DNA from 3 places in the Catellatospora sp. TT07R-123 genome. Region 1 is predicted to be linked to each of the others. Evidence: predicted binding sites of a transcription regulator. Region 1 holds the regulator's gene; each other region holds the start of a gene.
What was found. Region 1 encodes HrcA, which represses chaperone genes, less so after heat shock. Its sites were predicted from a motif close to GGTTNGCACNCTCNNNNNGAGNGTGCNAACC; they were not measured.

Region 1 (9,417 bases):
ACACGCCGTCGAAGGACTCCTGCTGCCGCGTGAAGCGGTACGTCGCCCAGTGCATCCGGACCACCTCGCCGTGCTCGTCGCGGGTCAGCCGCAGCAGCTCGCCGACCTCCCGGCCCGACACCGTACGCAGCACGTCCGGCTGCCCCGGCAGCTGCGCGAACACGCTCGGCGCCACCTCGGCCGGGTCGTCGGCGCCCGAGGCGGTCAGCGCGCCGTCGCGCCAGCGGAACACGTGCTCGAAGCCCTCGCCCCACCAACGGCCCAGCACCGAGCGCAGGCCGTCGGGCGCGGGGGTGCCCGGCGACCACGGCGCGACGTCCACCGGGTCCTGGGCCAGCGACTCGGCCATGAGCTGGTGCGGCAGGTCGAGGATGTCGCCGGCCGTGCCGGAGGAGGCCAGCACCGCGCAGGACATGCCGCCCGGGTTGCCCGCACCGCCGTGCCGGCCCGCGGCCGCGGCCAGGAAGCCCGGCATGGCGCCGTTGTGGCCCACGTGCAGCACCCGGCCCGGCTGCGGCCACAGCATCAGGCCCAGGCCGATGCCCGAGCCCCACACCGTCTCGTGGCGCGGGGTCAGCGGCCAGCGCGCCTCGTCCAGGGTCGCCGCGGCCAGCACCCGCCCCTGCGGGTCGGCCGAGCGCGGGTCGGCCAGGAACGCGGCCCAGGCCGCCATGTCGGCGGCGGTGCTCCACAGCTGCGCCGCCGGCGCGGCCCCGAGCATGTCGAACGCGGGCTCCGGGCGGGCGTGGTCGGAGTACTCGTCGACCAGGTAGCCCACGGCCGCGTGCGCGGGCGGGTCGTACGTCGTGGCCGACAGGCCCAGCGGGCCGCAGATCCGCTCGGCGACCAGCTCCCGCCACGATCCGCCCAGCCGCTGCTCGGCGACGTGGCCCAGCAGCGCGAAGCCCAGGTTGGAGTAGTGGAACCGGCGCGAGGGCGGGTGCACCGCCTCGGCGTCGGCCAGGTCGGCGAGCAGGCCCGGCAGCTCCGGGGCGGCCAGGGTGTCCCAGATGTCGCCGAACGGCTCGCGCTGCAGGCCGCCGGTGTGCGACAGCAGCCGCCGGATGGTCATCGCGCCGTGCGCGGGCACCTTCAGGTGCGCGCTCAGCGGGTCGTCGAGGTCGAGCAGGCCCGCGTCGCGGCACTGGAGCACCAGCACGGCGGTGAAGGTCTTCGTGATCGACCCGATACGGAAGGGGGTGGCCGCGTCCAGCGGGGCGGTCGGGTTACCCGAGCCGCCTACCTGGAACATCCACACCGGACGATCGGCCCGGCGCAGTGCGACACTCAGCGCGGGCACTCTGGCCTGCGTCTGGACCTGTCGGACCAGTCGCTCCAGAGCCGCGTTCACGTTCGCCATGCGGCGAGACTACCCGGTGAGATCGCCGTCCATGTCGACGCCGCCGAGCACGTGGGCGTGCGCGTGGAACACCGTCTGCCCCACCGAGGCGCCGGTGTTGAAGATGACCCGGAAACCGGTGCCGTCCAGGCCTTCCGCCGCCGCCACGTCGGCGACGGTGCTCAGCACCTCCCCGGCCAGGGCCGGGTCACCGGCGCCCAGCGCGGCCACGTCGGCGTAGTGCTCCTTCGGGATGACCAGCACGTGCACCGGCGCCTTCGGCGCGATGTCGCGGAACGCCAGCGTGGTCTCGGTCTCGCGGACCACGGTCGCCGGGATCTCGCCCGCGACGATCCGGCAGAACAGGCAGTCGGGTTGGGTCACGGCACAGATCGTAGGCTGAACTCCGTGTCAGTGCGCAAAATCCTGGTGACCGGTGCGTCGCGCGGCGTGGGCCGCGCGGTGGCGGCCGCGTTCGCCGCGAACGGCGACCGGGTCGCCGTCCACCACCGCGACTCCGCGGACCTCGCCGAGTCGCTGCGGGCCGAGCTGCCCGGCTCCGGGCATGTCGTGGTACAGGCCGACCTGGCCGACCCCGCCGCCGTCGCCGCGATGACCGACGCGGCCGCCGACGGGCTCGGCGGGATCGACGTGCTGGTCAACAACGCCGGGCAGGCGTACCCGCACCCGATCACCGAGGTCTCCTACGAGCAGTGGCAGCAGGCCTGGGCCCGTACCCTCGCGGTGAACCTGACCGGCCCCGCGAACGTCACCTGGTGCGCGGTGCGGCACATGCTGGCCCGGCCCGAGGGCGCGCCACCGGCGCGGATCGTCAACGTCGGCTCGCGCGGGGCGTACCGGGGCGAGGCGGGCCAGCCCGCGTACGGCGCCGCCAAGGCGGGGCTGCACGCGATGGGCCAGTCCCTCGCCGTCGCGCTCGCCCCGTACGGCATCGCCGTGGCCACCGTCGCCCCCGGGTACGTCCTGGAGGACCCGTCGAACGCGTCGTACAAGGTGCCGCGCGGTGCCGAGCACGCCGCCCAGTCCCCCTTCGGCCGCGTCGCCCGCCCCGAGGAGGTCGCCGCCGCCGTCCTCTGGCTCGCCTCCCCCGAGGCCGAATGGGCCTCCGGCGCCGTCCTCGACCTCAACGGCGCCTCCCACCTCCGCTGACCGCCCCGGGCCCTGGGCCCAAGATCGGCCAAGTTGCCGGGCAATCGTGGGAAAGACGGCCCAAGATACGCCCGATTGCCAGGCAACTTGGCCGATCTTTAACCGCGCCCGGCGGGCAGGTCACCAGCGGTTGAGGCGGGCCGAGAGGACGCTGAGGGCGGCGACGCCGGCGGTGGAGGTGCGCAGGACCGTGCTGCCCAGGCGGACGGGGACCGCGCCGGCGGCCGTGAACGCGGCGACCTCGGCCGCGTCGATGCCGCCCTCGGGGCCGACCACCAGGATGATCTCGCCGGAGTCGGGCAGCGCGGCGGCGGCCAGCCGCTCGGTGGCCTCCTCGTGCAGCACGTACGCCGCGGCGGCGCCCGCCAGGCGCTGGGCGAGCTGCTTCGTGGACACGTCCGGGTCGCCGCCGACCTCGGGCAGCCAGGTGCGCCGGGCCTGCTTGGCGGCCTCGCGGGCCACCGCGGCCCACTTCTCGCGCGACTTGGCGCCCCGGTCGCCGCGCCACTGGGCCACGCTGCGGGCGGCGGCCCAGGGCAGGATCTCGTCGACGCCGACCTCGGTCATCGCCTGTACGGCGAGTTCGCCCCGGTCGCCCTTGGCGATGCCCTGGGCGACGGTGAGGCGGGGGGCGGGCGGGTCGTCGTACGCCCGGCTGGTGATGGCGACGTCGAGCGCGCCCTTGCCGACCGCCGTGACCACCGCGGTGGCCAGCCCGCCGCGCCCGTCGGCGAGCAGCAGCTGCTCGCCGACCCGCAGCCGCTGCACGGTGGCGGCGTGATGCCCCTCAACCCCGCCGAGGGTGTACGACTCCCCCGCCGGCAACTTGTCAACCAGGAACAGCGGCGCGCTCACCGGCTCACCTTCCGATGTCGATCAGGAAGCCGTGCCCCCGACACGCCGCCGAACCGTGCCATAAGTTCATGATCGACCCGTGAGGGGGGCACGGCCGGGGGTCAGTGGCCGTTGAAGGCGTCGCGGACGCGGGAGAAGAAGCCGCCTTGCTTGGACAGTTCGGCTACCTCTTCGCCGCGGAGGCGGGCGAACTCGCGGAGCATGCGCTCCTGTTCGTTGTCTAGTTTGGTGGGGGTTTTGACGTCGAGGTGGACGAAGAGGTCGCCTCGGCCCTGGCCGCGCAGGTGCGGGACGCCCTTGCCGCGGATGCGCAGGGTCGAGTTCGGCTGGGTGCCGGGCTTGACCTCCAGCTGCTCCTCGGAGTCCAGCGTCTTGATGGTGAGGCGGGTGCCCAGGGCGGCCGCGGTCATCGGGACGGTGACCTTGCAGTGCAGGTCGTCGGCCTTGCGCGCGTACACGTCGTGCGAGCGCTCGTGGATCTCGACGTACAGGTCGCCGGAGGGGCCGCCGCCGGGGCCGACCTCGCCCTGGCCCGCCAGGCGGATGCGCATGCCGTCCTCGACCCCTGCCGGGATCTTGACGGTCAGGCTGCGCCGGGTGCGGACCCGGCCGTCGCCGGCGCAGGTCGGGCACGGGTGCGGGATCGTGGTGCCGTAGCCCTGGCAGGCGTTGCAGGGGCGCGAGGACACGACCTGGCCGAGGAAGGTGCGCTGCACCGACTGGACCTCGCCGCGGCCGCCGCAGGTGTCGCAGGTCTGCGGATGCGTGCCCGCCGCGGTCCCGGCGCCGGAGCAGGTGGTGCACAGCACCGCCGTGTCCACGGTGATCGGGGCCTCGACGCCGAACGCGGTCTCGACCAGGTCCAGGTCCAGCCGCAGGATCGCGTCGGCACCCGGCCGGGTGCGCGGGCGCGGGCCGCGCGAACCGCTGCCGCCGAAGAAGGCGTCCATGATGTCCTGGAACCCGACGAACGGGCCGCCGCCGCCCGCGCCGGGGCCGGCCCCGCCGCCGCCCGGCGCCAGCGGGTCGCCGCCGAGGTCGACGATCCGCCGCTTCTGGTCGTCCGAGAGCACCTCGTACGCGTTGTTGATGTCCTTGAACTTCTCCGCCGCGGCCGGGTCGGGGTTCACGTCCGGGTGGTACTGCCGGGCCAGCTTGCGGTAGGCCCGCTTGATGTCGTCGGCGTCGGCGTCCTTGGGCACACCCAGGATGCCGTAATAGTCCTTGGCCACGCTGTCCTCAAGCCTCGTTCAACAACACGCTACGGAAAAATCGTCGGTCAATTCTGCGCCAGCAGCTCGCCGACGTAACGTGCGACGGCACGTACGGTGGCGATGGTGCCGGGATAGTCCATCCGGGTCGGCCCCAGCACGCCCAGGCCTCCCACCACGGTGCTGCCCGGACCGTATCCGGTGCTGACCACCGAGGTGACCCGCAGGTCGGCGACCTCGTTCTCGTCGCCGATGCGCACCCGGGTCGCGCCCGCCTTCACCTCGTCGAAGAGCTTGAGCAGGATGACCTCCTCCTCCAGCGCCTCCAGGATCGGGCGCAGCGAGCCGGTGGCCAGGTCCAGCGGACCCACCCGGGCCAGGTTGTGCGTGCCCGCCAGCGCGAGGCGCTCCTCGTGCCGCTCGACCAGGGTCTCCATCAGCACGCTGGCCAGGGCGGTCACGGTCGCCTTGGCCTCGGGCTCGGCCCGTTCGACCAGCCCCTGCACCAGCGGGGGCGTGTCGGCGAGCTTGATCCCGGCCAGGGTCACGTTGAGCAGCCGGCGCAGCTCGGTGATCTCGTCAGGTTCGACGGGGGTGGGCAGCTCGACCGTACGCTGCTCGACGCGGCCGGTGTCGGTGATCATGACGAGCAGCAGCCGGGTGGTGGAGACCGGGACCAGTTCCAGGTGGCGCACGGCCGACCGGGCCAGGCTCGGATACTGCACCACGGCGACCTGCCGGGTGAGCTGGGCCAGCAGCCGGACGGTGCGGTGCACCACGTCGTCGAGGTCGACGGCGCCGATGAGGAACCGCTCGATGGCGCGGCGCTCGGCCGGGGTCAGCGGCTTCACCCGCGACAGCCGGTCCACGAACAGCCGGTAGCCGCGGTCGGTGGGCACCCGCCCGGCCGAGGTGTGCGGCTGGCGGATGTAACCCTCCTCCTCCAGCACGGCCATGTCGTTGCGGACGGTCGCCGGGGACACGCCCAGGGCGTGCCGTTCCACCAGCGCCTTGCTCCCGACCGGCTCCTGCGTGGAGACGTAGTCCTCCACGATCGCACGCAGGACCTCGAGCTTGCGGTCGTCCAGGCCCATGCCGCTCCTCCCGCTTGGCACTCGTGGTTGGTGAGTGCCAGTCTACGTGGCCGCGCACCGGGTTGGGATAGGCGTGGTGACCCGCCCGACACCCCGAGCGGCCGGACAGGGGGTCCGACCGGTCGCGGCGGGGCCCGAGACGGACCAGACAACGATTGAGCACGTAGGCGGTTGCAGATTGTCGCCTATCGGTCACGGGTGTTGACTGGCGCCGTTTGATCCACAGACCTAGCCTGACGGGCATGAGTGAACCCACCCCGCCCGGTTCCGCCCCCCAGGAGCCGCCGGTGCCGTCGGCTCCGTCCTTCGAGCCTCCGGCCCCGGCCGCGCCGCCGTCGGCACCGTACTCGCCGCCGGCCTCGGGCGGTTACACGGCTCCTCCGCCCGGCCCCGCGCCGGTCGGCTTCGACAGCAACGACGACAAGACCTGGGCCATGGTCGCCCACTTCGGCGGCGCCGCCGGCGCCCTGCTCGGTGCCGGCACGGGCGGCTGGGTCGCCCCGCTGATCGCGCTGCTGGTGCAGGGCCCGAAGTCGCCGACCGCCCGCGCCCACGCGATCGCCGCGCTGAACTTCCAGATCGGCATCACCATCGTGGCCGCGATCTGCTGGATCCTCAGCTGCCTGGTCGTGACGATCCTGATCGCCCTGGCCGCGACCGTCGTCGGCGCGATCTTCGGCGTGCTCGCCGGCATCAAGGCCAACGAGGGCTCGTCGTACAACTACCCGCTGACGCCGCTGAAGCTGGTCAAGTAAGACCGCCTCACCACGCCAGCAGGGAGTGGACCACCGCGTCCGCCAGCAGCCGGCCGCGCAGCGTCAACGCTGCGCGGCCGTCGCCGTATCCGGCCTCGGTGAGCAGCCCGTCGGCCAGCGCCCGCGCCGCCGCGTCGCGCCCGGCGCCGTCGAGGCGGGCCAGCGGCAGCCCGTCGGCCAGGCGCAGCTGGAGCAGCACCTCCTCGGTGTGGCGCTGCTCGGCGGTGAGCACCTCCCGGCCCAGGCCCGGGGACAGGCCCTCGGCCAGGCGGGCGGCGTACCGGCTCGGGTGCTTGACGTTCCACCAGCGCACCCCGCCCACGTGGCTGTGCGCGCCCGGCCCCAGGCCCCACCAGTCGCCGCCGCGCCAGTAGAGCAGGTTGTGGCGGCAGCGCGACGCCTCGTCCGCGGCCCAGTTCGAGACCTCGTACCAGCTCAGCCCGGCCCCGGTCAGCGCGGCCTCGGCGGCCAGGTAGCGGTCGGCCGCGACGTCGTCGTCGGGGGCGGTCAGCTCGCCGCGGCGGACCCGCGCGGCCAGCCGGGTGCCGTCCTCCACGATCAGGGCGTACGCGCTGACGTGGTCCACCCCGGCCCCGATCACCGCCGCCAGCGAGTCGGCGAAGTCCTGCTCGCTCTCCCCCGGCGTGCCGTAGATCAGATCCAGGTTGACGTGCTCGAACCCGGCCTCGCGGGCCTCGGTGGCGGCGGCCGGGGCGCGCCCGGCGGTGTGCTTGCGGTCCAGGATGCGCAGCACCCCGGGCGCGGCCGACTGCATGCCCAGCGAGATCCGGGTGAACCCGGCCGCGCGCAGTTCCCGCAGCGAGGCGGGCGTCACCGACTCCGGGTTGGCCTCGGTGGTCACCTCGGCCCCGGCGGCCAGGCCCCAGGTGTCGTCGATCGCGGCCAGCATCCGGCCGAGCTGGTCGGGACGCAGCAGCGTCGGCGTGCCGCCGCCGACGAACACCGTGTCCACCTGCGGCGGGGCGGGCATGACCTTCGCGGCCAGGGCCAGCTCCGCGAGGACCGCCTCGACGTACCCGTCGGTGTCGGCCCCTCCCAGCTCAGAGGCCGTGTACGTGTTGAAGTCGCAGTATCCGCACCGGCTGGCGCAGAACGGGACGTGCAGATATACGCCGAAGCCGCGCCCGCCGACGTCGGTCAGCGCGGACTCGGGCAACGCACCGTCGTCGGGTACGGGTTCACCATCGGGAAGCTGGGCCACGCCTCTAGTCTGCCAACATGTCGTCACCTGACTCCCCGCTCGTACGGGTCACCCACGCCCGCGGCGTAACCACCATCACGCTCGACAGCCCGCACAACCGCAACGCGCTGTCCCAGCGGCTCATGCGCGAGCTGCTCGACGCGCTGGCCGCGGCCGGTGCCGACGACGCGGTGCGGGTGGTCGTGCTCGACCACACCGGCCCGGTGTTCTGCTCCGGCGCCGACCTGGCCGAGACCGCCGCGGCCGCCGCCTCCGGGCAGATGCCCGCGGCGCTGCTGGGCGACGTGCTCGCGGCCGTGGCGGACTGCCCGAAGCCGGTGGTGGCGGCGGTGCGCGGCCCGGCCCGCGCGGGCGGCCTGGGGCTGATCGCAGCGGCCGACCTGGCCGTCTGCGACCAGGCGGCGACGTTCGCCTTCACCGAGGTGCGCCTGGGGGTGGTGCCCGCGCTGATCTCGGCGACGGTGCTGCCCCGGTTGTCCCCGCGCGACGCCGCCCTTTACTACCTGACCGGCGACGTCTTCGCCGGGGCCCGGGCCGCCCAGATGGGCCTGGTCAGCGCCGCCGTGCCGGGCGACGAGCTGGACGCCGTGGTCAAGGGCTGGTGCGAGAGCCTGGTCCGGGGCGCCCCGGCCGCGCTGGCCACGACCAAGCAGCTGCTGCGCCGTACCCCCGCGGAGACCATCGGCGCCGAGGTGGCCCACCTGTCGGAGATCTCACTGCGCTTCTTCGGCTCCCCGGAGGGGCGCGAAGGCGTCGCCGCCTTCCGCGAGAAGCGCGACCCCGCCTGGATCCCCCAGGCCTGAGGTGAGGATGGGCACCTTCCACTCGCTTTCCGAGGTAGAAGGTGCCCTTCTTGACGCCGCCTCTCTTAACGCCCGCCTCACAGCGCGACGGCGATGGTGAGGGGGCGGCGTGAATCGGGGCGAGGGGCCTCTCGCGTCGTAAGGTGGCCGGGGAGCCTGCCACGAACCGACGAAACCCCCTCTAGGAGGTCGCGTGCGCGCCCGTTCGGTGCTGACTGTGCTGGTCGTCCTGCTCGTCGTATGCGGGGTCGGCGGCTACCTGGCCCGGACGAAGCTGCCCGACGGCCTGCCGCTGCCCGTGCTCGGCGCCCCGGAGTGCGTGGCCGACGCCGACGGGCAGGTCCGGCTGGACCCGGAGCAGATGGCCAACGCCGCCACCATCGCCGCGGTCGGCATCCGGCGCAACGTGCCCGACCGGGCGGTGACCGTGGCGCTGGCCACGGCGCTGCAGGAGTCGAAGCTGCGCAACCTGGAGCATCTGGGCGGCGGCAACGACCACGACTCGGTCGGGCTGTTCCAGCAGCGTCCCAGCCAGGGCTGGGGCACCACCGCGCAGATCATGGACCCGCGGTACGCCGCCGACCGGTTCTACCGCAGCCTGGCCCGGATCAAGGGCTGGCAGAGGATGCGCGTCACCGAGGCGGCGCAGCGGGTGCAGCGCTCGGCGTACCCGGAGGCGTACCAAAAGTGGGCCGACGAGGCCGAGGTGCTGACGCGGGTGCTGACCGGGCAGGTCCCGGGCGGTGTGACCTGCGACACCAGGGATGACGACGTCGTCCTCACCTCGGCGGGACTGGTCGAGCGGATGAAGCTCGACTTCGGCACCAAGGCCAAGGGCGTCGTCGCGGCCGGAGCCGAGCTGCGCGTGCCCGCCGCGACGGACCGGGCCGGGTGGCAGTTCGCGCACTGGCTCGTGGCCCAGGCGCCCGCGGCCGGGGTGCGGAAGGTGACATTCGCTGACCGCCAGT
Region 2 (9,417 bases), 1.1 Mb from region 1:
CAGCGTACGGTGAGCCGCCCCGGCGAGAAGGTGCGCCTGTCCGACCTCAGAGGCCCGCGCCTGGGCCTGCTGCCGATCGTCTGGGTGGGCATCCTGCTCTCGGTGTTCCAGCAGTTCGTCGGCATCAACGTGATCTTCTATTACTCGTCGACGCTGTGGGCGTCGGTGGGCTTCAGCGAGTCGAGTTCGCTGCTGATCACGGTGATCACCAGCGTCACCAACATCATCACCACGCTGATCGCGATCGCCCTGGTCGACCGGATCGGCCGCAAACCGCTACTGCTCATCGGCGCGGCGGGCATGGTGGTCACGCTCGGCACGATGGCCTGGTGCTTCTCCACCGCCACGCAGACCGTCAACGCGGCGGGCGAGTCCGTGACCATGCTCAGCCCCGACGTCGGCAAGGTCGCCCTGGTCGCGGCGAACCTCTACGTCGTCGCGTTCGGTATGAGCTGGGGCCCGGTCGTCTGGGTGCTGCTGGGCGAGATGTTCAACAACACGATCCGCGCGACGGCACTGGCCGTGGCCGCCGCCGCCCAGTGGGTGGCCAACTGGCTCATCAGCACCACCTTCCCGGCGCTGGCCAGCATCGGCCTGACCTTCGCGTACGGCCTCTACTGCCTGTTCGCGCTGCTGGCCTTCATCTTCGTCTCGAAGGCGGTGCACGAGACCAGGGGCCGCGAGCTCGAAAGCATGTGACGCACACGGGAAAGGCCCCGGCCGAAGCCGGGGCCTTTCCGCTGTTCATACGCTCGCGATCCCGAGAGATCAGCAGAGCTGCCGCCTCTGATCCCGAAAGATCAGAAGTCCATGTCACCGCCGCCGGGGCCCGCCGGGGCGGCCGACGCCTTCTCCGGCTTGTCGGCCACGACGGCCTCGGTGGTGAGGAACAGGGCCGCGATCGAGGCAGCGTTCTGCAGCGCCGAGCGGGTCACCTTGGCGGGGTCGATGATGCCGGCCTTGAGCAGGTCGACGTACTCGCCGGTGGCGGCGTTGAGGCCCCAGCCCGGCTCGATGTTGCGCACCTTCTCCGACACGACGCCACCCTCGAGGCCCGCGTTGACGGCGATCTGCCGCAGCGGGGCGTCGAGCGCGACCCGGACGATGTTGGCACCGGTGGCCTCGTCGCCGCTCAGGTCGAGCTTGTCGAACGCGGTCTTGCCGGCCTGCACGAGCGCCACGCCGCCACCGGCGACGATGCCCTCCTCGACGGCCGCCTTCGCGTTGCGGACGGCGTCCTCGATGCGGTGCTTGCGCTCCTTGAGCTCGACCTCGGTGGCCGCGCCGACCTTGATCACCGCGACACCGCCGGCCAGCTTGGCCAGGCGCTCCTGCAGCTTCTCGCGGTCGTAGTCGGAGTCCGACTTCTCGATCTCGGCGCGGATCTGGTTCACCCGGCCGTTGATCTGCTCGGCGTCACCGGCACCGTCGACGATGGTGGTCTCGTCCTTGGTCACGACGACCTTGCGGGCGCGGCCCAGCATGTCCAGACCGGTGCTGTCGAGCTTGAGGCCGACCTCCTCGGACACGACCTGGCCGCCGGTCAGGATCGCGATGTCCTGCAGCATGGCCTTGCGGCGGTCGCCGAAGCCCGGGGCCTTGACGGCGACGGACTTGAAGGTGCCGCGGATCTTGTTCACGATCAGGGTGGCCAGGGCCTCGCCCTCGACGTCCTCGGCGATGATCAGCAGCGGCTTGCCGCTCTGCATGACCTTCTCGAGGATCGGCAGCATGTCCTTGACGTTGGAGATCTTGCCGTTCACGATCAGCAGGTAGGGGTCCTCCAGGACCGCCTCCATGCGCTCGGGATCGGTGATGAAGTACGCCGAGTTGAAGCCCTTGTCGAAGCGCATACCCTCGGTGAGCTCCAGCTCCAGACCGAAGGTGTTGCTCTCCTCGACGGTGATGACGCCTTCCTTGCCGACCTTGTCCATCGCCTCGGCGATGATCTCGCCGACGGTGGTGTCAGCGGCGGAGATCGAGGCGGTGGAGGCGATCTGCTCCTTCGTCTCGACGTCCTTGGCGAGCTTCGACAGCTCCTCGGCCACGGACGCCACGGCGGCCTCGATGCCCCGCTTCAGGGCCATCGGGTTCGCGCCGGCGGCGACGTTGCGCAGGCCCTCGCGGACCAGCGCCTGAGCCAGGACGGTCGCCGTCGTGGTGCCGTCACCGGCCACGTCGTCGGTCTTCTTGGCGACCTCCTTGACCAGCTCGGCGCCGATCTTCTCGTACGGGTCCTCGAGCTCGATCTCCTTGGCGATGCTCACACCATCGTTGGTGATGGTGGGGGCGCCCCACTTCTTCTCGAGCACGACATTGCGACCCTTGGGGCCGAGCGTCACCTTTACGGCGTCAGCGAGGATGTTCATGCCCCGCTCGAGGCCGCGGCGCGCCTCCTCGTCGAACGCAATAATCTTGGCCATAACGGCGTTGTCCTCCTGGACAAGTCCCGAGGTCGGACGGCTGGCCCGCGACGACCGGCTGCCACCATTCAGCAGCCCCGCCAGTCCGACTCTTGGTTTCGTTTTGGCACTCACCACAGGAGAGTGCCAAACACCTGTTTAGCACTCTCGCCCCCCGAGTGCAAGCGAACCGACCGATGATCACACGCGTTCGCCCGCCGGACACATCGAGAACGGTTCACCTTCACCTTCGCGCGCGGGCGGCGCCGCGTACGGCGATCAGCCCAGCTCCGCCGCGAGCAGCGAGGTCCGGACCAGCTCGCCGGTGTGGCCCCGCGCCTCCGCGTACGCGACGAGCACGCCGCTGAACTGCACAACCGACAGCGGCAGCAGCACCAGACCGGCGACCAGGCTCACCGCCACGTCGAGCACGGCGACGGGCAGCACGTCGGTGAGCTGCGCCATGACCGCGAGGCGGGCCAGCAGCGAGTCGAGCACCAGGCCGAGCAGGCTCACCAGCCCGAGCGGCACGAGCCGGCCGGTCGTCGGCCAGAACCGCGCGTGCGTCAGCGTCCGGGAGCGGGTCATCGGCGCGGCGCGCTCGAACAGGTACGCGGGCCCGAGGAAGGCGACGCACAGGCAGAGGTAGGCCGCGAGCAGCACCGCCGGGAGCAGCCCCAGCCAGCTCTGGGCGGCCTGGACCGAGCAGCACAGCAGCACGTAGAAGACGATGCCGACCAGCGCGACGGCGGCCACGTGCCAGACGGTGAGGCCGACGAAGCGGCGCAGGCCGTAGCGCAGGGCGCCGCCGAAGGTGACCGGCTGCGCGTCCGCCTGCCGGACCGCGGCGTACGCGGCGGCGGCGTACCCGAGCATCCGCGGTGCCAGCAGCAGCACCAGGGCGACCAGCGACGTCTGCGCCATCGAGGTGACCAGCACGCTGGAGTCGGCGACCCGCGACAGCGGTCCGATGCCGTGTACGCCGGTCACGCCGTACACCACCAGCACCTTGAAGACCAGCGACGGCAGCAGCTGGGTCAGCGCGAAGAGGCCCAGCAGCACCGGCCAACCGCGACGCAGCACCCCGCCGACCCGGTGCGCCCAGCCGGCCATGCCGTCGACCACCGGGTTGACCAGGGGGTCCTCGTCGCCTCCCACCGGCACGAACGCTTCGGCGGGCGGCAGGTAGCCGATCAGCTCGGGTGTCTGCGTGTCGGGATCGTACGGATCGGAGACCGGTCCGAGCATGCTGCCGCTCCATCGGAGATCGGGTAAGGGCCGATCAGTGTGGCACGGTGGCCAGCCCGGCGCTGCCCCCTGCGCGAAGCGCCAACAGCAACAGAAAAGCCCTGATCCCGTTAGGGATCAGGGCTTTTCCAGCGTCTCTCAAGCTTTGATGGCCGAGCGGTCAGGCGATGACCCGGACCTTCTCCGCCTGGGGGCCCTTCTGGCCCTGTGCGATCTCGAACTCAACACGCTGACCGTCGTCGAGCGCCTTGTAGCCGTCCATCTCGATCGCGGAGAAGTGGACGAACACGTCCTGCCCTCCGTCGACCGCGATGAAGCCGTAGCCCTTCTCGCTGTTGAACCACTTCACGGTGCCCTGTGCCACGGTGCACTTCCTCACTTCTGTAAAGCTGGGTCGCCGTTCAGGCCGACCCGCGGCTGGGTGTTGTCAGCCGTCCTCGCACGCTACACGAGCACCCGCACCCTCGCACAGCCCCAAAACGGACCTGTAGCGCTCCCATTACAGTTCGACAGTCGGCAATCTGACGGAGAGCACGCTCTCCGGCGTGACCGGGGAAGTCATCCCACGGTTGGATGAATTGTGAATCGCCACGGTCGCCATGCCAGACGCGGCGGCAAACCAGGAACGTTGATGCCTCTAGCGCTCACGGTGATGTGCGCGGCGGGGCTGTTCATCGCCGGTGGAGTCGCCCGCGGCATGCAGTTCTTCAACGGACTCGTGCACCGCGTCGCCCCGAACCTGGCGCTGCCGATGGTGCCGCCGCCCGAACTGCCGCCGGTACGGCTGGACACCGCGGGGTTCGCGAGCTGGGCGATGCTCGACCGGCGCACCGGCATCATGGCGGGCTCGACCAACCTGGACGCCACCAGCGACACCATGTCCCTGGTCAAGGTATGGCTGGCCGCCGACTTCCTGCATCGCAACGAGACGCCGGACCAGGGCAGCCTCGACCGGATCACCATCATGATCCGCGACTCGAACAACGCGGCGGCCGACGCCTTCTACGAGCGCAACGGCGGCCAGGTCGGGATCGAGCGCATGATCGAGACCTGCGGGCTGACCGACTCGGCGCCGTACGCGCAGCCCTGGTGGTCGAACACGACCGTGTCCGCGCGCGACGTGGCCCGGCTCGGAGCCTGCATCGCCGACGGCCGGGCGGCCGGGCCCACCTGGACCGGGTGGCTGCTGGACCAGATGCGCGGGGTGCGCGGTCCCGGCGATTTCGGGCCGCGTACGGCGTTCCCGCTGGACGAGGCGGCGCACATCGCCATCAAGAACGGCTGGCTGCTGCGGGCCGAGGACCGGCTCTGGCACATGTCGTGCCTGGCGGTCAACGACGAGTGGAGCATCGGGGTGCTGCTGCGATACCCGTCGGAGCTGGGCTTCGAGCACGGCACACAGCTGTGCCAGTCCGTCGCCGCGCAACTGATGCCGGTCCTTACCGATCACTGAGCGTCACCGCGCGCGCCGAAAGTCAGCACGGATGAAGAAGGGCACCTTCTCCTCGCCAGGCGAGGAGAAGGTGCCCTTCCCCACCTCGCTAGGCGGGGCGGCGCGATTGGACGGTGCGGAACCGGGACGCCACGAACGCGCCGTCGGTCAGCGCCGCGTTGGCCGCCGCGTTCGCCCCCGACGCGTGGAAGTCGGAGAACGCCGCCGACTGGTTCACGAAGACGCCGCCGGTGAGGTTCGCCGACAGGTGCACGCCGACCTCCAGGGACGCCTGCTCGACCGCGTCGAGCACGGCCTCGTCGGTGCTGTACACCGCCGCGGTCAGCGCGCCCTTGGCGCCGACGGTCTGCCGGAACACCTCGATGCTCGCGCGCGTGCTCGCGGTCGGCACCGCGAAGGTCACCGGGCCGAAGCACTCCGCGGCATAGCCGTCGGTCGCCGTCACGATCATGGGGGTACGGCACACCGCCCCCGGGTACGCCGGGTGGGCCAGCTCGGTCGAGTCGAGCACCACGTCACCCAGCTTGCGGGCGCCGTCCATCCGCTCCAGCACCGCGTCGTTGACGATCGCGCCGGTCAGCTCGACCGCCTTGGCCGCGTCGCCGGTGATCGCCCGCACCGCGTCGGCCACCCCGGCCACGACCTCGTCGAAGCTCTTGTGCCCGGCCTCGGTCTCGATCCCGGCCGCCGGGATGAGCAGGTTCTGCGGGGTGGTGCACATCTGGCCGCTGTACAGCGTCAGCGAGAAGGCCAGGTTGCGGCACATGCCCGCGAAGTCGCCGGTCGAGTCGACGATGACCGTGTTGACCCCGGCCTTCTCGGTGTACACCTGCGCCTGGCGGGCGTTGTCCTCCAGCCAGTCGCCGAACGCGGTTGACCCGGTGAAGTCGATGATGCGCACCTCCGGCCGCAGCGCCAGCTCGGCCGCGACCGGGTTGTCCCGCGTGTCGACGGCCAGCTGCACCGTGTTCGGGTCGAGCCCGGCCTCGGCCAGCACCTCGCGCGCCACCTGCACCGTGATCGCCAGCGGCAGCACCGCGCCCGGGTGCGGCTTGACCAGCACCGGGTTGCCGGTGACCAGCGAGGCGAACAGGCCCGGCCACGAGTTCCAGGTCGGGAACGTGTTGCACCCGATCACGAGCCCGATGCCGCGCGGCACCACGTGGTACGTCTTGGCCAGCGTGTCGGCCTTCTTCGTCCAGACCACCGACGACACCTGCCGGGTCTGCTCCGCGTAGCCGTAGGCGACCGCCTCCAGGGCGCGGTCCAGCGCGTGCGGGCCGCCGGCCTGGAAGGCCATCACGTACGGCTGGCCGGTGGTCGCGTGCACCGCGTTGGCCAGCTCGAACACGCGCTTGTGCAGCCGCGCCAGAATCTCCAGGCACACCCCGGCGCGCACGCGCGGACCGGCGTCCCGCCACGAGGGCAGCGCCGCGGTGGCGGCGGCGATCAGAGCATCGACGCCCGTACGCGGGTAGCGCACGCCCAGCGCGACGCCGAACGGCGACTGCTCCGGCGCGACCCGGTCCTGTGCGGGCTGGTCCAGCGGGAAGTCCTTGCCCAGCAGCGCCTCGAAGGCGGCCTTGCCGTCGGCGGCGGCGGTCTCGCCGTACACCTTCGGGCTGGGCGACTCGGGGTAGGCCGACCAGTAGCCGCGCTCGGTGATCGCCCGCAGCGCGCCGGTCAGCAGCTCCTCGTGGGTGGCGAAGAGGTCGGTGACGGTAGCAGTCATGTCTGCCATCATGCCCGACGGCGTGACCGCGGCCACCATCCGCGTCAGCATTCGCGCACCTTGAAGTCGTCGTCGACCTCGATGTACGCGTGCGACACATAGATGCCCTCACCCACCCTGTCCCACAGGTCGGTGCTGCGCACCGTGCCGTCGACCTTGTCGCCGCGCACCTGGCACCGGATCGGCACCTGCGCGTGCTCGGCCGCCCCGCCGCGCACCGCGGCCCCCAGCCGCGGCCCCGACCGCACCCGCAACGGCTCGCCCTTGGGCGTGTCCACCGTCCCCCGGTCGCCGTCCCCCGTCCACAGGAAGGTGACGTCCACCCAGTCGTTGCGGTCCAGCCCCAGCCCGTCCCAGAACGCCCCGTCGGCGAGGTCGATCCCGGCCGGATTGCTCACCTTCCGGCCGCTCTCGTCCTTGCCCCGGTGGTAGCCGTCCTCGTACGCCGCCTGCGCCTCCGGCTTGCCCCGGGGCAGGTCGTCCCACGAGTGCCGGTTCTCGGCCCAGTAGTCGTCCATGGTGTTCCACGGGCCGACGTCCCACACCGGCAGGAAGACGCAGCGGTCGTTGCCCTCGTGGCAGACCCGTACGCTGCGGTCGCCCTCGCCCTGGTCGGACAGGCCGCGCCAGGACGGCAGCGCCGCGAACCAGTCCCGGTTGGTGATGGTGTGCCCGTTGGCGGTACGCCAGCCGACCAGGCCCTCGCGGGTGGCGAACACCCGGGCGGTCAGGGTGCCGCCGGCCTGCGGGGAACGGGCCTGCGCGACGGCGGTGGTGACGGCGGCGATCGTCAGCGCCGGAACCACCGCGACCACGGCGAGCAGGGAGTAGAGCAGTCGCGGCCTCATACCCCCGCAACGATCATGCCCCTTTCCCCGACATCCCCCATTCATCCCCTTTTACCCGATTAATCCGGCCACTGACCTGCGCCGACGCCCGTCCCACCCCGCCCTTCAGGCGCCGAGTTGCCGGGCAATCGGGGTAATGGGCGGTCAAGATACGCCCGATTGCCCGGCAACTCAGCCGATCTTGAGGGGTCAGAGTTCGCGCTGCCAGTTCTGGGCGCCGTGGACCGGGCGGTAGCCCATCTCGTCGTTGATGGCGATCATGTACGAGTTCTCCGCGGCGTTGAACGTGTCGATCACCTCGACCAGGGGCGCCTCCGCGCGGAACCGGCGCAGGTTCTCCAGCTTGACCAGGGTGCCCAGCCGGTGGCCGCGGTGGTCCGGGTCCACGATCGTGATCTGCTGCCACGCGTGCCACGGCACGTCCTCGATCGTGGTGATCGCGGTGAACGCCGCGAGCTGCCCCGTCGCCTCGTGCACGGCGCCGACGCGCCACGCCTGCCGGCCCCGGGCGCGGTCCACCTGCTCGCTCTGGCGCATCCGGGCGGTGTCGATCTGCTCGGGCTCCAGTTGCAGGTCGCCCATGGGCGCGTCGGAGATCAGCCGCGAATCGAGGTACGCCACCCCGGCGACCAGGTCGTCCGGGGTGTCCTCGCGCCAGTGCACCAGGCGGTAGCCCTCCGCCTTCGCCTGCGCGTGCGCATACAGCCCGGCCAGCACCGCCTCGTCGAGCGAGGCCAGCTCCAGCCGCCGCTGCACCTCCGGCAGCGTGCTGCCGAACCCCATCGCCGCGCCGAACGCCGCGCCGGCCCCGTCGTGCGCGGGCAGGTCCGGCAGCGACAGCGAGCTGTGCGACATCAGCACGGTACGGCCGTTGTCCGCCGCCACCGACAGCACGAAGTCCAGCAGCTGCCGCCCGATCCCCTGCCTGCGGAACCGCGGGTCCACCTCGATGGTGAAGCTCAGGTTCCGCAGGTTCTCCTCGGTGGGCAGCGAGATGTCGACCCGGCCGACCGGCTCGCCGTCGCGCAGCGCCACGTGGAACAGGTTGCGCCGCCCCGGATACTCGTGCGTCAGCAGCAGCCGCACCAGCCGGGGTGGCATCGGGGGAAAGTGCGGCACCTCATGTCGCCGTACCTGTTCGGTCGCGTGGCACCATTGGTCGATCGCGGTCGCGTCGTCAGGGCTCAGCCTGGTGATGGTGAGGGTCATGCCGCACAGGGTGCCCGCGGCCCGTCCGCCACCGCATCCGGTTTTCCCCCGGAAGTGGCGGGCTCAGCCCAGCAGGCCCGCCTCACGGGCGGCCTTGAGCGACGGCTTCACCCGGTACGTCGGCCCGACCAGCTCCGCCACCGCGTCGATGGTCTTGAGGCCCTCGCCGGTGTTGTAGATGACCGTCTCCAGGGTCGGGTCGAGCTTGCCCGAGGCGACCAGCTTCGCGGCGACCGCGGTGGTCACGCCGCCCGCCGTCTCGGCGAAGACGCCGGTGGTGCGGGCCAGCAGCCGGATCGCGTCGCGGATCTCGTCGTCGTTCGCGTAGTCCATCCAGCCGCCGGTGCGGCGCACGGCCTCCAGCGCGTACAGCCCGGCCGCCGGGTCGCCGATGTTCAGCGACTTCGCGATGCCGGTCGGCTTCACGGGGGTGATCACGTCGGTGTCAGCGTGCAGCGCGGTCGCGATCGGGTTGCACCCGGCCGACTGGGCGCCGAAGACCTTCCAGCCGCGCCGACCATCCGG
Region 3 (9,417 bases), 790 kb from region 1:
CTCGACCACGTCGCCGTCGACGGAGACCAGTTCCAGCTCGGCACCGGGCGGCAGCAGCCCCTGGTCGATGCCGGGGGCGAGCTTGAGCACGGTGTACGGCACCCGCTGCGGCAGCGCGGCCACCCAGTCCCACGGCGGTGAGTAGTCCTCGGGCCGGAACACGCGCCGCCCGCCGCTGCGCCGGGCCGGGTCGCAGAACGCCGCGTCCACGGTGCCCAGGTCGAAGTCGCGGGCGTCACCGCAGGTCACGGTCGCGTCGGGAGCGTTGAGGGCGGCGCAGGCGGCGGTGACCGGGTCGGCGTCGACGCCGTACGCCCGGATGCCCGCGGCCGTCACCGCCCGCAGGTCGGCGCCGAGCCCGCAGCCGAGGTCCGCCAGGGCCCGCACCCCGGCCGCGGCCAGCCGCGCGGCCCGCCGCGCCGCGACGACCTCGCGGGTGGCCTGCTCCAGCCCGGCCCGGGTGAGGAAGACCCGGGCGGCGTCGGCGCCGAACTTGGACGCGGCCCGGCGCCGCAGCGCGACCTGGGTCAGCGCCGCGTTGGCCAGTTCGGGGGCGAAGCCGAGCGAGCGCAGTGCCATGGCCGCGGCCAGCGAGTCGGTGTCGGCCGACTGGGCGGCGGCGGCCAGGGCCGCTTCACCCTCGGCGGTACGCAGCAGCGCCAGCTGGTCGAGATCCACGCCTCATTCTGGCAGCGCGACAGTGACCACCTGGAACGGTGCCCCCGCCCCGGGCTTGTGCATCTGCGAGTTGACCAGCAGCAGCCGGTCGTGTGCGTACGCCAGCGTGGTCGGGGCGTCGAAGCAGTCCTCGCGCCAGCGCCGCACCTCCACTCCCGACCGCCCGTCCGCGGCGATGCACACCTCGGACAGGTAGAACACCACGTCGGCGTGGCTGGTGCCCTCGTTGACCAGGCCGTACAGGGCGTCGCCGAGCAGCAGCATGCCGTCGGGCCCGAACGGCGCGCCCACCTCGACCCGGGTCGCCTCGGCGGTGGCCAGGTCGACCCGCCACAGGCTGTCGTCGCCCTGCGCGGCGACCAGCAGCGCGCTCCCGTCGGGCGTGGCGGTGATCCCGTTGAGGAACGGCAGCGTGCCCGCGCCCTCGACCGTGGCGAACACCTCCAGCTCGCCGGTGGTCGCGTCGCTGTCGCCCAGCGGCAGCCGCCACACGACGGGTGTGCGCGAGTCGGTGACGTACGCGGTGTCGCCGACGATCCATACGTCGTTGAGCAGGGCGTCCGGGGCGGTGCGCCGGGCGACCAGCGCGGCGGTCCGCAGGTCGTAGACGTACAGGTGGCCGGTGTCGCCGCCGCAGGCGACCAGGCGGGTGCCGGCGTGCACGGTCAGGCCGAGCACGCAGGTGCGCCCGTCGGATCCGGCGGGCAGCCAGACCTCGGTCTCGGGGTGGTCCAGGCTGCCGCGGTAGACGGTGCCGTCGCGGCTGCTGCCGACATGGAAGGTGCCGCCGGGCGCGGTGGTGATCCCCTCGGGGAACACGGCGTCACCGGGAAGGGTGTAAACGGCGTGCATGGCCGCACCCTACGCGGGCGGCGCACGTGCGGAGATCCCGATATCCCCGGTGTTCACGTAGGGGACGGGGTAAGTTGGCCGACGTGGCGACTAGCACTCTCCTTGACTGAGTGCTAGCGGCGACATAGTGTTCGAGTTAGCACCCTGGCTGCCAGAGTGCTAATGCATGACCGCCCGGTCGGTGGCGACACCCGCGACGACGCCACCTGGCGGGCGGTGATCTGACCAGCAGACAGACACCTGGGTCTCGTGCCGCGAGACCCGGGCTATACCCCAGGAGGGTATGCTCGTGACTACCGCGACGAAGGTTGCGATCAAGCCGCTCGAGGACCGGATCCTGGTCCAGGCGAACGAGGCTGAGACCACCACCGCGTCGGGCCTCGTGATCCCCGACACGGCCAAGGAGAAGCCGCAGGAGGGCACCGTCCTCGCTGTCGGCCCCGGCCGCGTCGACGACAAGGGCAACCGCATCCCGGTCGACGTCAAGGTGGGTGACAAGGTCATCTACTCGAAGTACGGCGGCACCGAGGTCAAGTACGCCGGCGAGGAGTACCTGCTGCTCTCCGCCCGCGACGTCCTCGCGGTCGTCGAGAAGTGATCTCAGCGATGCCCCGGCGCACCATGTGGTGGGCCGGGGCATCGTCACGTTAAGGAGACGATTAGATGCCTAAGATCCTCAGCTTCTCTGACGACGCCCGCCACCTGCTGGAGCACGGGGTCAACACGCTCGCCGACGCGGTCAAGGTCACGCTGGGTCCGAAGGGCCGCAACGTGGTGCTGGACAAGAAGTTCGGCCCGCCGACGATCACCAACGACGGCGTGACCATCGCCAAGGAGATCGAGCTGTCCAGCCCGTACGAGAACCTGGGCGCGCAGCTGGTCAAGGAGGTGGCGACCAAGACCAACGACGTCGCCGGCGACGGCACCACCACCGCCACCGTGCTCGCCCAGGCGATGGTGCGCGAGGGCCTGCGCAACGTGACCGCCGGCGCCAACCCGGCCGGTCTCAAGCGCGGCATCGACCAGGCGGTCACCAAGATCAGCGACGCCCTGCTCGGCAAGGCCGTCGCGATCGCGGACAAGTCTGACATCGCGCACGTCGCCACGATCTCCGCGCAGGACCGCGCCATCGGTGAGCTCATCGCCGAGGCGATGGACAAGGTCGGCCGCGACGGTGTCATCACCGTCGAAGAGGGCTCGACCATGACCACCGAGCTCGAAGTCACCGAGGGCATGCAGTTCGACAAGGGCTTCATCTCGCCCCACTTCGTCACCGACGCCGAGTCGGGCGAGGCGGTGCTGGACGACCCGTACATCCTCATCACCACCAGCAAGATCTCCTCGATCGAGGAGCTGCTGCCGCTGCTGGAGAAGGTCCTGCAGACCGGCAAGCCGCTGCTGCTCGTCGCCGAGGACGTGGACGGCCAGGCGCTGAGCACCCTGGTGGTCAACTCGATCCGCAAGACCATCAAGGTCGCCGCGGTCAAGGCGCCCGGGTTCGGCGACCGCCGCAAGGCGATGCTGCAGGACCTCGCGGTCCTGACCGGCGGCGAGCTGGTCGCGCCGGAGCTGGGCTACAAGCTCGACGCCGTCGGCATCGAGGTGCTGGGCCAGGCCCGCCGCGTGGTGATCACCAAGGACACCACCACCGTCATCGACGGTGTCGGCAAGCAGGGCGAGGTCGACGCCCGCGTCGCGCAGATCCGCAAGGAGATCGAGGCCTCGGACTCCGACTGGGACAAGGAGAAGCTGGGCGAGCGTCTCGCCAAGCTCTCTGGCGGCATCGCCGTCGTCAAGGTCGGCGCCGCGACCGAGGTCGAGATGAAGGAGCGCAAGCACCGCATCGAAGACGCGATCGCCGCGACCCGTGCCGCGATCGAGGAGGGCATCGTCCCCGGTGGCGGTGCCGCGCTGGCCCAGATCACCTCGGTGCTCGACGACGACCTCGGCCTGACCGGCGACGAGAAGACCGGTGTCTCGATCGTGCGCAAGGCGCTGGTCGAGCCGCTGCGCTGGATCGCCCAGAACGCCGGCCACGACGGCTACGTCGTGGTGCAGAAGGTCCAGGCCAGCGACTGGGGCCACGGCCTCGACGCGGCCAAGGGCGAGTACGTCGACCTGGCCAAGTCCGGCATCGTGGACCCGGTGAAGGTGACCCGCAACGCGGCGATCAACGCCGCGTCGATCGCGAGCCTGCTGCTGACCACCGAGTCCCTGATCGTCGAGAAGCCGGTCAGGGCCGAGCCCGCCGGCAACGGCGGCCACGGCCACTCGCACGGCCCGGGTGGGCACTCGCACTGACCCCGCTCCCGGCCCTGCCGGGGGTAAAGAAGGGCACCTTCTCATCGCATGGCGAGGTAGAAGGTGCCCTTCCTGATTTCTGCCCCCTTCACTTCTAACCCCTGCGGCCGTTCGGCGGGGCGGCGGTAAGCGATCGGTAATGCGTTCGGTCATGGTCGGCAGGCGCCGGGGCGAGCAGACTGTGGTCGTGACGACTCGGGTACGGGCGATGGCCGCGGGTGTGGTGTCGGCGGCGGTGGCGCTGGGCGTGGCGGAGCTGGTGGCGGTGTTCACCGGCCCGCGCACCTCACCGCTGATAGCGGTGGGCGGGGCGGTCGTCGACGCGACCCCGGAGGCGGTCAAGCACGTCGCGATCCAGTTGTTCGGGACGAACGACAAGGTCGCGCTGCTCACCGGCACCGTGCTCCTGCTGGCCGCCTTCGCGGCCGTGGTGGGCCTGCTGGCGCGGCGCGACTTCCGCTGGGGTGTCGCCGGGATCGGACTGTTCGCCCTGCTCGGGGTGGCCGCGGCGGTGACCCGGCCCAACGCGGGCCCGCTGGCGCTGCTGCCCACCGTCGTCGGCTCGGCCGCCGCGATCGCGGTGCTGCACTGGCTGCTGCGCGCGGCCGAGGTGACCGGCGCCGACCCCTCCGACGACGCCGCCCGGCGGCGGTTCCTGCGGTTCGCGCTGCTCGGCGCGGGCGGCGCCGTGGTGGCCGGATTCCTGGGCCGTACGCTGTCGGCCCGGCGCGGGGTGCAGGAGGCGCGGGCGCAGCTCACCCTGCCGACGCCGCAGAACCCGGCCCCGGCCCTGCCCGCGAACGTGGACCCGCCCGCGGCGGGGCTGTCGCCGTACGTCACGAGCAACGAGGCCTTCTACCGCATCGACACCGCGCTGGTGGTGCCGCAGGTCGACCCGGACTCGTGGCGGCTGCGCATCCACGGGCGGGTGGCCCGGCCGATGGAGCTGACCCTCCAGCAGCTGATGGCCCGGCCGACCGTCGAGCGGTACGTCACGCTGACCTGCGTCTCCAACGAGGTCGGCGGCGACCTGGTCGGCAATGCCCGCTGGCTGGGCGTACGGGTCAAGGACCTGCTCGACGAGGCGGGTCCGCTCGACGGCGCCGACCAGGTGGTCAGCCGCTCGGCCGACGGCTGGACCTGCGGCACCCCCACGTCGGCGCTGCGCGACGGCCGCGACGCGTTGCTGGTGTTCGCGATGAACGGCGAGCCGCTGCCGGTCGAGCACGGCTTCCCGGTCCGCATGGTCGTGCCCGGCCTGTACGGCTACGTCAGCGCCTGCAAGTGGATCACGGAGATGGAGCTGAGCTCCTTCGCCGACTTCGACGCGTACTGGGTGCGCAAGGGCTGGGCGGCGCAGGGGCCGATCAAGACGGAGTCGCGGATCGACACCCCCAAGGCGTTCGGCGCGGTCTCCCCCGGCGACACCGTGATCGGCGGGGTGGCCTGGGCGCAGCACCGGGGCGTCTCCGTGGTCGAGGTGCGCGTGGACGAGGGTCCGTGGGAGCCCGCCACGCTGGCCGGAACCGTCGGACCCGACACCTGGCGGCAGTGGACGATCCCGTGGAAGGCGACGCCCGGCACCCACACCATCTCGGTCCGGGCGGCCGACGCGACCGGTGCGCTACAGCCGGAGGACCGCGCCGATCCGTTCCCGGACGGCGCCCAGGGCTGGCACACGATCAGCGTGCAGGTGCACTGAGCGCTGCGGATGTCACCGGCCGGCCGCGACCGCGGCCGAGAGCTCGGGCTCCAGCCGTGCTTCGAGGCGCTCGACGTCGACGCGGGCACCGCAGCGGTCGGCGACGTCGCGCCAGCCGATCTGCAACAGGCGGTGCCGCTCGTGTTCGGTGAAACCGCCCCACACGCCGTACGGCTCGCGGGTGGTGAGGGCGTGCGCGGCGCACTCGGCGCGCACGGGACAGGAGCCGCACACCTTCTTGGCGGCGGACTCGCGGCGCCCCCTAGATGAGCCCCGCTCACCATCAGGGTGGAAGAATTGCAGGCTGTCACGCCCTCTGCACGCGCCGTGATGCTGCCAATCCCAAACGTCGGCTATCGGACCGGGGAGTCTGCGGAAGTGGGCCATCTGACCTCCTAGGGGATGGGAGGCTTGAGGTCAAGCGAAGAGATTTGGGACAACGTCAGCACGTTACTCCTCGTACGTCCACTTGTCGTCATCGAGTGGATGATCAGGTAGTGCTGGACAGAGTTTTCGACGGAATCCCCGGAAAGTGCGTAATGATCTGGGTGTCTCGTGGTCTTCTTCGCAGGAGAGAGGGGGATCACCGTGCAGACCGTCCTCGTTTGCGTACGCACCACCATGGCCGCGGCCACGATCGCGACCTGCGCCGAGCGGCTGGGGATAGCCGCCGGGGTGCGTACCGCGACCAGTGCCACCGAGGCGATAGCGCAGTTGGCCACGTTCCCGGCCGGGATCGTGCTCGCCGACACCGCGCTGACCCGCCCCGACACCGTCGGGTTCACCCGAAAGGTGCTCGCGGCGGTGCCGCATGCCCAGCTGGTGCTGTTCGGCCCGGAGGAACCGGCCGCCGCGCAGGCGGCCATCCGGGCCGGGGCCCGCGGCCTCATCGGTGGCACCGACCCTGACCCGGTCAGCACCGCGGCCAAGGCGCTGCTGCTGGTCAGCAGACCCGTGGCGCGCACCGAGGCGATCCGCCCGGCTGTCGCCGGGGTGATGGCCGGCGCCGCGCGCACCGGAGTCAGACCGCTGCCCGCCGGACCCGCGACGGCCGGGACCTACCCCGGCCGCCAGTTGGGGGTGCCCGCTGCCGCGGTCGTGCCCGCCCAGCGTGGAGACCTGGCCACCGAGCAGATGGTGCCCTCGGCCCGCCCGGCGCGCTCGGTCACCCTCACCGAGCGCGAACTCCAGGTGCTGCGCGGTATGGCCGACGGCCAGAGCAACGCCGAGATCGGCCGCGACCTGTTCGTGTCCGAGGACACCGTCAAGACCCACGCCCGCCGGCTGTTCCGCAAGCTGGGCGCGCGTGACCGCGCCCACGCGGTGGCGGCGGGATTCCGGGCCGGACTGGTGTTCTGAGGGGACCACCCCGCCGCTCTACCCGCCGCCGCCCCGCCTAAACCCGGCCGGCGGGTGGAGAAGATCTCAGTCCTCGACCATGTCGTCGACGGCGTCGGCGTAGCCGCGCGCGTACTCCCAGGTCACGTAGTGATCGGGGTCCGGGTCGTAGGCCGGCTCGTGCACCCGCGGGCGGCCGGAGTCGAGCAGGTGGCGCAGGTTGCCGCGGAGCAGGTCCCAGTCGAAGTAGTGCGGCTCGCGGCAGTCCTCGCAGTCGACGACGAGACCCCGGATGCCCTTGGGGGACAGCAGCACCTGGTAGACCTCCAGCTCGGCCAGATCGGCCAGGAGGTCGGCGCGTTCCTGCGTCGAGAGTTCGCCGTACGCGTCGCCCTCGGGGTCCTCCAGCCCCGCCGTGGGGTCGGCCGGATCGCCGTGGAACGGGTCAATGGGCTCGTCGTGCACCCCTTCACGTTAGTCTCCCGCACGCGGCAGTGGGGGCGCAGACACAGGCCCGCTTCCCGACAGCCTGTCCGGGATCGTCCGGCGCAGGTCAGCGCGCGGGTAGCATGCAGTCGTCCCGTTGTCGCGCGATCGTCCGGTTCGCGTCGGCGGTCGGGGCGACGGGGCCTGCCCGCGAGACTCCACCAGGCCGCACCGGCGACGACCGTCCTGCTCGTGCCCGGCGAACCGGCCTCGCGGTAGCGTTTGTTCAACTGAACCGCGGAGGAGAGACCCGTGCGAGACATCGTCGAGATCGGCCTGGGCAAGACCGCGCAGCGCGGCTACCACCTCGATGACATCGCCATCGTGCCGACACGTCGCACCCGGGACGTGGACGACGTCTCCACGAACTGGCAGCTCGACGCGTACCGCTTCGCCATCCCGTGCGTGGCCCACCCGTCCGACGCCACCATGAGCCCGGCCGGCGCCGTCGCGCTGGGCCGCCTCGGCGGCCTCGGCGTCCTCAACGTCGAGGGCCTGTGGACCCGGTACGAGGACCCCGGCAAGCTGCTCGCCGAGCTGGCGCACGCCGCGGGCGAGGGCGACGACGAGAACATGACCGGCCGGCTCCAGCAGCTCTACGCCGCCGAGCCGATCAAGCCGGAGCTGATCGCCGAGCGCGTCCGGGAGATGCGCGACCTGGCCGCGAAGTCGGGCGGCGGCGTCACCGTCGCCGTACGCGTGTCGCCGCAGCACACGCTGGCGCTCGCCCCGGTCATCCTCGACGCCGGGGTGGACCTGCTGTTCATCCAGGGCACCATCGTGTCGGCCGAGCACGTGTCGACCGTGGACGAGCCGCTGAACCTCAAGGAGTTCATCGCCGACCTGGACCTGCCGGTCGTCGTCGGCGGCTGCACGAACTACCAGACCGCGCTGCACCTGATGCGCACCGGCGCGGCCGGCGTCATCGTCGGCATCGGCGCCGACCACCTGTCCACCACGGACACCGTGCTGGGCATCCGGGTGCCGATGGCCACCGCGATCGCCGACGCGGCCGCGGCCCGCCGCGACTACCTCGACGAGACCGGCGGCCGGTACGTCCACCTCATCGCCGACGGCGACCTGCACACCTCCGGCGACATCGCCAAGGCCCTGGGCTGCGGCGCCGACGCGGTCATGCTCGGCGCCCCGCTGTCGCTGGCCGAGGGTGCGCCCGGCGGCGGCCTGTGGTGGCACGGGTCGGCCAGCCACCCGAAGCTGCCGCGCGGCTCGATCGGGTTCACCCGCGAGCCGATGGGCTCGCTGGAGGAGGTGCTGTTCGGGCCCGCCACCGACCCCGACGGCCTGCTCAACCTGTTCGGCGGCCTCAAGCGCGCCATGGCCAAGTGCGGCTACCGCGACCTGAAGGAGTTCCAGAAGGTCGGCCTGATGCTGGACCGCTGAGGCTGTGCGCGGGTGCGGCTGTTGTAAAGCGAGTTTGTATTGCTGTAGCTCAGTCTGCGGACCGCCTGCTTTGTGTGAAGCACGCCCCTGCCTTGAGGTTTACCGGAGGGCTCCGGTCAGAATGTATATACAAAATGACCGGGGCAACGGTGGCGGCGTGGAGCGGAGTTGGTGTGGGCGGAAGGCTGATCGATGAGGTGACGGTATCGGGGTTCACCTCAATCAGGCAGGCCACGGTCACACTGACCCGCCTGAACGTGCTCATCGGTGCTAACGGTGCTGGCAAGAGCAACTTTCTGCGAGTGCTGGAACTCTTCAGCAGGCTTGCCGAAGGGAGGTTCAGTGAGGCTGTCGCCAGCGGTGGTGGGGCATCAGCGCTCACGCGACGCGACATGAAGCGGCCCAGCTTGACGGCCCGCGCAGACGCCACCTCATATGGGGCTTCTTTCGGGAAGACCGCCGACGATCGCCTTGTCATCGAGGATGAGCGGCTGGTCGATCGGAAAGGGCCTAGCGTGCTGCCGGTCAATGCGCATGAGGCAACCGCCCTACTCAGCGACGACCGCTCCGTGTGGCTTCGCGAGGCGCTGGCAGGCTGTCGTGTGTTTCATTTCAACAACACCGGCCGAGACGCACAGGTGAGGATGCCTGTGCCGACT

Region 2: a site for HrcA is predicted at 2,525-2,555, ahead of groL (chaperonin GroEL). Genes of this name have one in related genera too.
Region 3: a site for HrcA is predicted at 1,665-1,695, ahead of groES (co-chaperone GroES). Genes of this name have one in related genera too.

What each region holds. Positions count from the first base shown of each region.
Region 1 covers NZ_BNEM01000001.1:3,148,872-3,158,288, forward strand. The annotation lists gene Cs7R123_RS13445 (serine hydrolase) at 1-1,360, opposite strand, end outside; gene Cs7R123_RS13450 (histidine triad nucleotide-binding protein) at 1,370-1,723, opposite strand; gene Cs7R123_RS13455 (SDR family NAD(P)-dependent oxidoreductase) at 1,748-2,509, shown strand; gene Cs7R123_RS13460 (16S rRNA (uracil(1498)-N(3))-methyltransferase) at 2,630-3,364, opposite strand; gene dnaJ (molecular chaperone DnaJ) at 3,466-4,596, opposite strand; gene hrcA (heat-inducible transcriptional repressor HrcA) at 4,644-5,669, opposite strand; gene Cs7R123_RS13475 (DUF4870 domain-containing protein) at 5,912-6,424, shown strand; gene hemW (radical SAM family heme chaperone HemW) at 6,432-7,646, opposite strand; gene Cs7R123_RS13485 (enoyl-CoA hydratase-related protein) at 7,664-8,449, shown strand; gene Cs7R123_RS13490 (hypothetical protein) at 8,643-9,417, shown strand, end outside.
Region 2 covers NZ_BNEM01000001.1:4,210,800-4,220,216, forward strand. The annotation lists gene Cs7R123_RS18230 (sugar porter family MFS transporter) at 1-699, shown strand, start outside; gene groL (chaperonin GroEL) at 801-2,423, opposite strand; gene Cs7R123_RS18240 (hypothetical protein) at 2,682-3,650, opposite strand; gene Cs7R123_RS18245 (cold-shock protein) at 3,811-4,014, opposite strand; gene Cs7R123_RS18250 (serine hydrolase) at 4,282-5,103, shown strand; gene paaN (phenylacetic acid degradation protein PaaN) at 5,192-6,835, opposite strand; gene Cs7R123_RS18260 (hypothetical protein) at 6,880-7,683, opposite strand; gene Cs7R123_RS18265 (GNAT family N-acetyltransferase) at 7,873-8,892, opposite strand; gene thrC (threonine synthase) at 8,956-9,417, opposite strand, start outside.
Region 3 covers NZ_BNEM01000001.1:3,942,576-3,951,992, reverse strand. The annotation lists gene Cs7R123_RS16890 (class I SAM-dependent methyltransferase) at 1-678, opposite strand, end outside; gene Cs7R123_RS16885 (SMP-30/gluconolactonase/LRE family protein) at 682-1,530, opposite strand; gene groES (co-chaperone GroES) at 1,814-2,128, shown strand; gene groL (chaperonin GroEL) at 2,194-3,831, shown strand; gene Cs7R123_RS16870 (molybdopterin-dependent oxidoreductase) at 3,983-5,533, shown strand; gene Cs7R123_RS16865 (WhiB family transcriptional regulator) at 5,546-5,920, opposite strand; gene Cs7R123_RS16860 (response regulator transcription factor) at 6,122-6,892, shown strand; gene Cs7R123_RS16855 (DUF5319 domain-containing protein) at 6,959-7,336, opposite strand; gene Cs7R123_RS16850 (GuaB3 family IMP dehydrogenase-related protein) at 7,610-8,758, shown strand; gene Cs7R123_RS16845 (AAA family ATPase) at 8,932-9,417, shown strand, end outside.